4 regions of the Clostridium hominis genome follow, and region 1 is predicted to be linked to each of the others. Evidence: riboswitches for the same ligand, from Rfam matches in the RefSeq annotation. Region 1 holds a riboswitch; each other region holds the start of a gene.

Region 1 (2,208 bases):
TTTGCCTAAGATACGTGAAAAAATAACAGGGTACTTTACTATAGATACTTTAGAGTATTTAAAGAAGGGTGGAAGAATCGGAAGAGTAGCTGGAACTTTAGGAGAAATGTTAAATTTAAAACCTGTAATTACTACAGACGAAAATGGTGTATACTATAATATTGTTAAAGCTAGAGGTAGAAAACAAGCTTTATCAAAGCTTACAGATTTATTAAAATCTCATCTTTCTAAAAACAAATGTGATGTTACAGTACTTCAAGGTGGCTGCGAAGCTGAAGCTATAAAATATATGGAATCTTTAAAAGGCTTAGAAAATATTAATACTTTAAAACTTTCAGAAATAAGTCCTGCCTTAGGTGTACATGGCGGTCCAGGGTTAATGGGCTTCTGTGTAAAGATAGTTGATTAACAACTATGGCTGATTACGATTTTAGTAATATAGAAGATTTAAAAGCTGAAGAAAAAAGACTCCATGAAGAGTATAAGCAAAAACTTTTAGAACTAAAAAAAGTTCAAAAAGAAAAGGAAGCTGTTGGTCAAGTATTCGCCAAAGGACTTTTGCCTATATACGTTTTATATATATTAAGTATGGGTCCTACTAATGGTAATGATATAGCAACTAAGATAACTGAGAGAACTAAAGGCCTTTGGTCTCCTAGTACTGGTGGAATATATCCTTTATTAAAAAAGTTAGAAAAAGATGGTTTAGTTGTTGGTGAGTGGGATAACCCCAAAAAGAAAAATCAAAAGTTATATTCTTTGACCCCTATTGGAGAAAAAGAATTTTCTTATAGGAAATCTTTACTTAAACCCAAAATTGAAGAATCCTTAAAAGTATTTAGATTAGTTTATGGTGATTTATATTTATAAATTTTGCATCTAAGGGAAATCCTTAGGTGTATTTTTTTTGAAAATTACATAAACTACAACTAAGTTAACCAAGGAGGAACAAGCATGAAAGGAACTATTTTAGATTACACACCAACAGAAGCATTTATCTTATTAGAGGATGATTCAGTTGTTACTATACCATTATCTTCATTTACTCATACAACTCCAATAGGTAGTAATATAAGTTTAAGTAGACTATATAATGGTACATACAGTATTAATTATAAACCTTCAAAGATATATGATAAGTCTGTTGACTTTTTTTAACAGTTTATATAATATAGTTTATATAAGGTGCTAGGGGTGCCAAGTGGCTGAGAAATGATTTTATCATTAACCCTTCTTTACCTGATCTGGATAATACCAGCGTAGGGAAGCTATATACGGATTTATATTATTTTCGTTTAACTGGTACCTCTTGCGCAAAACAAGGAGGTATTTTTTTATGACAAATTTTCTAGCGACCTTATTAGAAAATATTAAAACACTATTTAGTAGTCCACTAACACTATTAACATTACTTGCATGCGGAATTTTACTAATTGCATTCATTAAATTTAAATCTATAAAATTTAATGCTCAACTTATGGCTAGAATTGGACTAGCTTTAGCCTTAGCTATTATTTTAGATATGATAAAGCTTTATACATTTCCTAATGGTGGTGGAAGTGTATCCCTTGGAAGTATGATTCCAATCTTTATAATATCATATGCTTATGGCCCATCTTTTGGTATATTTACAGGATTCCTTTTTGGCTTATTAAAGTTGATGATTAATCCCTATATATTAAGCCCAATTCAAGTACTATTTGATTATCCACTTCCATTTATGGCTGTAGGTATAGCTGCTTTCTTTAAGGATAAAAAATTAATTGGAGCTACTGTAGGAATGTTTTTAAGATTTGTATGTCATTTTATTTCTGGAGTTGTTTTCTTTGGCGAGTATGCTCCTGCTGGTATGTCTCCTATAATATACTCATTAGTAGTAAATGGTCCTGCTGTAGGTGTAGAACTTTTAATTTGTTTAGTAATATTGGCATTAATGCCTTTAAATCAGATATTAAAAACACTTAGACCTAGTTCAAATATAAATATATAAAAAAGATGCCTAATAGGCATCTTTTTTTAATCTACTGATATTGCAGTTACTGGACAGCTATCTGCTGCATCTTGTGTTTCGTCTTCTTTTCCTGCTGGAACTTCATCGACTATTGTATGTGCTTTTCCGTCATCATCCATATCAAATACTTCTGGACAAATTGATGGACACATTCCACATCCGATACAAGTCTCCTTATCTACGTTTGCTTTCATAAT
Region 2 (2,208 bases), on a different contig from region 1:
ACATCCATTTTCAATTATGTAAGTTTCATTTCCATCACTTACAATATCTATAGCTCCTGATGCAACTACAACTGAATTTGTTTTTATTGCAAGCTCTCTTACTATATCAATATTGTTTTTAATAGTATCTTCAGTTGTAACATCTTCCTCACTTACATCAACGCCTTTTGATCTTGTATTAAGACCATAGATTGCCTTTATTTCAGACATATTTCCTTTAATAACACTTGGTTTACACCTATCTATAAATTCTAGTGCAAATCCTAGCCTTAATTTACTACAACTAACACCTACAATATCAATAATTGAAGGTATACCTTCTTCTCTAGCTCTTATTCCAGAAATCATAATTGACTTCATTCTATTATCACTTATATTCCCAAGATTCACAGCTAATGATTTAGCTGAAGCTGTAATACCAGAAACTTCATCACAATGTTCAGCCATAATAGGTTTACCACCTACAGCTAAAACAACATTTGCACAATCATTAATTGTTATATGATTAGTTATGCAGTGTATCAGAGGCTTTTCTTGTATAACACTATTTTTTATTTCTATTAACTTACTTAATACAAACTTTTTTTCTATCATATATTCCACAACCTAATCTGTCTTGAATTTTAACAAGCATTCCTGTCTTTCTTAGTGCTATTAAGAAAATATATGCCATACCTCCACCTAAAATAGTTGCACTAACAAACATTGGAACATAGAAAAATGCTGTTAATCCTTCTTTTCCAACTAAGAAAGTCATTACAGGATATGAAACTATAGCCCCAATAATTCCAGTACCAAAAATTTCTCCTAATACAGCAAATATAATTTTCCCATTAGACATTCTGTAGAATACGCCTGATAAAAATGCTCCAAACACCGCTCCAGTTAATGCTAGTGGAGGTATTCCCATAAACATCATTCTAATAACACCTATTAATGTTGCACATAAAAGTGAATACCATGGTCCCATAAATACAGCACATACAACATTTATTAAATGAGCTGTTGGACACATTCCCTCAATCCTTAAAATTGGAGATATTACTACTCCTATTGCTACCATAATTGATAAAAATACAGTTCTTAATACTTTTGAATTATTTCTCATCTTAACTTCTCCTTTTAACATTGTTATTTTAAGCTTTTGCTTAATTACTAATAAAATCAAGACTTGTCCTTCCTTAAAATAAATATTGCTAAAAGAATAATTTCTAACAAATAAATAGCATGTAAAAGAAAGGACATAATCCCCTTTTTAATCGGTCGTAGCTAACTAGCTACCTCTCATCTCGAAACACGAGCTCCCTCGCTATTTATTTGTTCTGCCTAAACAACCTCAGGGCGCTCCCCCTCAAGTTGCAAAGAAAATTCTTTATAGGCTAAATTATAGTTATAAAACAAAAAGCTTTCTCACAAAAGTAAGAAAGCTTATAACCAATCCAATTAATATCATTTATATTAACTAAAAGCTTCCCTTCGTAAGAATTACCTTAATCAGGTTATTAGGGTCTTTAAGTTATGGCTCTTTTCTCAGCTATCCAAATTATAGCTCCCCTAGCTCTGTATTATTTTGTTAAATTTATATTATCATCTATCAGTTAATTGGTCAATATATTCCATATTATCACTCTAAATTTATTAATCTTTTGTTCACTATTATTTAATTTTACATAACCTTTTAACCATGATAGAATATCATTACTTAAATTCTTATTTCAAATAATTTGACATTCTTAATGTTTGCAACAAAGGAGAGTAAAATGAGTAAAAAAAAGATTTTTGGAATAGCTTCAGGTATTATTATATCTGTAATATTAGTATCATTAGGTTTTATAGGAAACTATTTTTATAATCTAGCTTTAAATCCTGATACTCCTAAAGATATAATATTTGGAACTCCTGAAGAACAAGAAGCAACAAGTGGCCAAGTATTAGAAGGCGATATTGATTGGTTGTTAAATGCCTCTAACTATACTGATGAATATATAACTTCTTCAGATAATTTAAAGCTTCATAGTTATCAAGTAAAAAATGAAACTGAATCAAACAAATGGGTTATAGCAGTTCATGGTTATACAAGTGAAGGTTTAAGGGTTAGTTCATATGCTAAAAAATATTATGATATGGGATATAATGTTTTAATACCTGACTTAAGAGGGCATGGCTCAAGCGAAGGCGCCTATATAGGAATGGGTTGGGATGATAGAT
Region 3 (2,208 bases), on a different contig from region 1:
AAATCCAGTATGATTTGTATTAGGCGTCCAATCTAATATTAGCTTTACTTTTTCTAATCCATTTCCCTCTGATTTTTCACTTTTAGCTCCGCATCCACCAAAAAATAAAGTAGATGCTAATCCTAATGCAATCAATGATATTATCTTTTTTTTCATTTTTAATTCTCCTACTCTTTAGTATATAATATATTATTTTTTTATTTTATTTTCCCTATTCCAAGGTGTTAATACCTTTTCAACTTTACCTATTATGTAAAACATAATCATACTCATAAGCACGATAACCACTATAGCTGCAAACATTTTATCTAAAGCATATGTGCTTCGAGCTCTTGTCATATATACTCCAAGTCCCTTATCTCCACCAAGCCATTCACCAATTACTGCACCCATAATACTATAAGTTGCAGCAATTCTAAGTCCAGAAAAGAAATTTATTATTCCATAAGGAAGCTTTAAGTGGAAAAATCTCTTTAATTTAGATGCTCCCATAAGTTTAAAATGATTAATTAAATCTTTATCTACACCTTCTAACCCATCGGAAATACTTATTACTATAGGAAAGAAACATACTATTACAACTACAATTATTTTAGGTAATGCTCCAAAACCAAACCATATTATAAATAGCGGTGCTAATGCTATAACTGGAACAGTTTGAGATATTATAAAAACTGGATAAATAGCCTTTTTCACCATTGGTAATAAATCCATAATTATTGCTAATATTAATGCTAATAATACAGCTATCCCAAATCCAACTACACTTTCAAACAAAGTTGCAATAATATGAGGCATCATTGCTCCAAAGTTTTCATAAAGAGCCTTTATTATGTCACTTGGTGCAGGCATTATATATTTTTCTATTTCTAAAACCTTAATTATTAGCTCCCAAATAATAATTAGTGATATTGAGAATATTATTGGCAAACTAATATCTAATATAGTTTTATTCTTTTTCATTTGCTTTACTCCTTTCATTTAGAATCTAAATTATTAGATGAAACATACTATTTAAATTTTGAATCTCACTTAAATAAAAAAACGTATAGTTTCCCTTCATTGAAAACTATACGCTCGATAATTCTTAAATAACTCTATATCTATTTACTATCTTCCTACGTTGGCATTATCCAAATCAGGTTATTATGGGTCGAATTTTCAATTCCTCTCAGGCTTAATAGCCTCCCCAGATAAGTTCTTTTATAAAATTTGTCTTTCACCTCATATTAAATGACTTTTATATATTTTGTCAATGATAATAATTATTAATTTAATATTCTATTAAAATTATCATAAATTATATTAATAAGCTCTTCTTCACTAATTTTCTTTATATGAGCTATCTTTTTAACAACATTTTTTATTTCACTTGGATATCCATATTCTCCACTAACCCACTCCAATGCAGTCGGTCCATCTGTTTCTACTAAGAGCTTATCTATTGGAATTTTCATTAATATCTTTTCAGTTAAATTTGAATATCCAATATCAACACTTATAGTAAAATAGCATCCTAATTCTATAAACTTTTCTAAAATCTCTAAAGGTCCACTATACCAATGTATTATTACCTTATTATATTCAAGCTTTTTAAGTGAATTATAAACCTCTTCCTCTGCATTTTTAGTATGAATAGATATGTATTTATTTCTTTTAGCACTTTCTTCTAAAATAAAATAATATATTTCCCTTTGCTTTTCATCTAAAGTTCTATCTTCTACCCATAAGAAGTCTAATCCAATTTCTCCAATAAGCTTACTTTCTTCTATATATGGAATTAATTCTTTTAGTTTGCCTTTAAAACTACCTACACTATTTGGATGTATTCCAAATGTCGGAATAATAAATTTACTTTTTTTACTATACTTTTTATTTAAATTATAACTATTAATATCCATACTATTAGCTAAAGTAATTATTTTATTTTCATTTATATCTTTTATTGCTCTATCGATATTATCATTATAAAAATCCAAATGATTATGAGCATCTATATACATACTTCTTTTCATTTTTTTATCTCTCTCAATTTCTATATCATTATTTTATTTATCTTCTTATTATATATATATTAAATCTAATTTTTTATAATATTAGTAAACATTAATAATTATAAGAAAATTCATACAGAAATCTGATTTAGTTACACAACTCTCTTCTAATACATCTTTCCTATCTTAATACTATTTACTTTTTCTTTTAATC
Region 4 (2,208 bases), on a different contig from region 1:
ATAAGTTAATTATTAAATATTATAATTATTATATTGCTAATTCTTTAAGGAGTGAAGATATGAAGGAACAAATCATAAGAAAAATATTTAAGTGGTATAATATTGTGTGGGTATATTGTATAAAGGGGGAGGATATAGATGGAGTTTCCAACACATATTGTAGCAGCAGGAGCTTTAGTTACAAATGATAGAGATGAGGTTTTACTTGTAAATAACCCACATAGAGGATGGGAGTTTCCAGGTGGGCAAATTGAAAACGGTGAGGATTTAATAGAAGGTGTCACAAGGGAGGTATTTGAGGAATCTGGAATTAATATTAAGGTTAATAAGTTAGTAGGGGTATATTCAAATACAAAATCATATTTAGGATGGGATAATAAAACTATAGTTCCGACAAAAGTTATATTTGATTTTTTAGCAATAGCGATAGGTGGACATTTAAAGTGTAGTGATGAAAGTGTAGAGGTTGGTTGGTTTGCTAAAGATGAAATGTTAAAAATGATAAGAGAACCATGGCTAGTAGATAGAGCACGAGATATGCTTTATTTTGATGGGAATATTAGTTATAGAGTTTATTCAAGTAGACCCTATGAAATATATAAAGAAAGAGAGTTTTAATTAGTATATAAATATAGTTCGATAAATATTAGGTCTTAAGTTGAGCTCTAGATATATAAGTTATGAAATTAAATAATAGAAATATTATATAGTGGTTTGACAATTTGTAACAAAGTAATATAATAAAAGTATAAAATAATAGAATTTGCTAGGGGTGCCTTATTTAGGCTGAGAGATAGTTTTGCTATTAACCCTTGTACCTGATCTGGATAATACCAGCGGAGGAAAGCATCGTAGTATATTAAAATAAGTAATAGTATTTTTGTATATAAGTATAGCTATATTCTGCTGGAATATAGCTTTTTTTTTATTTTCCTAAAATTCTATCAAGATCAGGTGAAGTGAGTGCTAAAAATATTAGGAGGATTTTATAAATGAGAAACTACAGAATACCAACATTAACAATTGCAGGATCGGATTCATCAGGTGGTGCAGGTGTACAAGCGGATTTAAAAACTTTTAGTGCAATAGGAACTTATGGAATGAGCGTTATTACAGCTATAACTGCCCAAAATACACAAGGAGTATTTCTTGTAGAGGATTTAAGTAAAGAAATAATTGAGAAACAAATAGAGGTTGTCTTTGAAGATATAGAGCCAGCAGCTGTAAAAATTGGTATGGTATCTAGTCCGGAGATAATAAATAGCATTGTAACTAGTTTAAATAAGTATAAACCAAAGTATTTAGTTGTAGATCCAGTTATGATATCTAAAAGTGGATATTCATTATTGAAGCCAGAGGCTAAAAAGAGCTTAATTGAAGAGTTAATTCCTAGGGCATATGTAATAACTCCAAATACTCTTGAAGCTGAAGAAATAGTAGGAATTAAGATTAATACAGTTGAAGATATGAGGGAGGTTGGACAAAAAATATTAGAATTAGGGCCTAAATATGTTCTTATGAAAGGTGGGCATCTAGAAGGTGATGCTGTTGATGTATTAATTGGAAAGAATATTTTTGAAGTGTACAAGCAAGAAAGACTGGAAAGAAAAAACACTCATGGAACAGGATGTACATTGTCATCGGCTATAACATCACACTTAGCTTTAGGATACGATATAGTAGAGGCTGTTAGATTAAGTAAAGAGTACATTACAGAAGCTATAAGGCATAGTTTTGATATAGGAAAAGGTGTTGGTCCAGTAAATCACTTTTACAAATTCAATGAGTAAAGTGCTAAGTAATAATTTGATTTGTTGATAATTGAAAGATGTTAGGAGAGTTAAGTAAAATGAAATTTTCAGAAGAGTTATTTGAAGAAGTAAAAGAATTATGGAACAAGTATTTACAGCATCCATTTGTAAAGGGGATAGGTGATGGAACTTTAGATAAAGATAAATTTAAAAAATATCTTATACAAGATTATTTATATTTAAAAGATTATGCAAAAGTTTTTGCTATGGGATTAGTAAAGGCTAAGACTATGAAAGAGATGAAGTTTTATTGCGAAGCTATTAAGGGGACATTAGAAGATGAGACTCAAGTTCACACTAATTATTTAAGATATTTTGGATTAAGTGATGCAGAGGTAGAGGGATATAGATGTGAGCTAACTACAGCTAGCTATACTAATTATATGTTGGGAATAGC

What was found. A riboswitch is a leader RNA that binds a small molecule or an ion and turns the genes downstream of it on or off. The one in region 1 is predicted to bind thiamine pyrophosphate.
Region 2: linked by a shared signal. The riboswitch ahead of thiW (energy coupling factor transporter S component ThiW) and the one ahead of thiT (energy-coupled thiamine transporter ThiT) in region 1 are both predicted to bind thiamine pyrophosphate.
Region 3: linked by a shared signal. The riboswitch ahead of H8S20_RS03030 (ABC transporter permease) and the one ahead of thiT (energy-coupled thiamine transporter ThiT) in region 1 are both predicted to bind thiamine pyrophosphate.
Region 4: linked by a shared signal. The riboswitch ahead of thiD (bifunctional hydroxymethylpyrimidine kinase/phosphomethylpyrimidine kinase) and the one ahead of thiT (energy-coupled thiamine transporter ThiT) in region 1 are both predicted to bind thiamine pyrophosphate.

The regions. Positions count from the first base shown of each region.
Region 1 covers NZ_JACOOO010000031.1:90,605-92,812, reverse strand. Annotated here, with positions in the region: gene H8S20_RS13715 (DegV family protein) at 1-409, shown strand, start outside; gene H8S20_RS13710 (PadR family transcriptional regulator) at 415-870, shown strand; gene H8S20_RS13705 (hypothetical protein) at 955-1,158, shown strand; TPP riboswitch at 1,181-1,283, shown strand; gene thiT (energy-coupled thiamine transporter ThiT) at 1,337-1,990, shown strand; gene H8S20_RS13695 (ferredoxin) at 2,017-2,205, opposite strand.
Region 2 covers NZ_JACOOO010000004.1:270,347-272,554, forward strand. Annotated here, with positions in the region: gene thiM (hydroxyethylthiazole kinase) at 1-561, opposite strand, end outside; gene thiW (energy coupling factor transporter S component ThiW) at 566-1,108, opposite strand; TPP riboswitch at 1,455-1,566, opposite strand; gene H8S20_RS03055 (alpha/beta hydrolase) at 1,761-2,208, shown strand, end outside.
Region 3 covers NZ_JACOOO010000004.1:267,303-269,510, forward strand. Annotated here, with positions in the region: gene H8S20_RS03025 (ABC transporter substrate-binding protein) at 1-156, opposite strand, end outside; gene H8S20_RS03030 (ABC transporter permease) at 190-963, opposite strand; TPP riboswitch at 1,099-1,202, opposite strand; gene H8S20_RS03035 (TatD family hydrolase) at 1,269-2,015, opposite strand; gene thiE (thiamine phosphate synthase) at 2,162-2,208, opposite strand, start outside.
Region 4 covers NZ_JACOOO010000041.1:22,513-24,720, forward strand. Annotated here, with positions in the region: gene H8S20_RS17075 (NUDIX hydrolase) at 139-618, shown strand; TPP riboswitch at 759-862, shown strand; gene thiD (bifunctional hydroxymethylpyrimidine kinase/phosphomethylpyrimidine kinase) at 993-1,790, shown strand; gene tenA (thiaminase II) at 1,850-2,208, shown strand, end outside.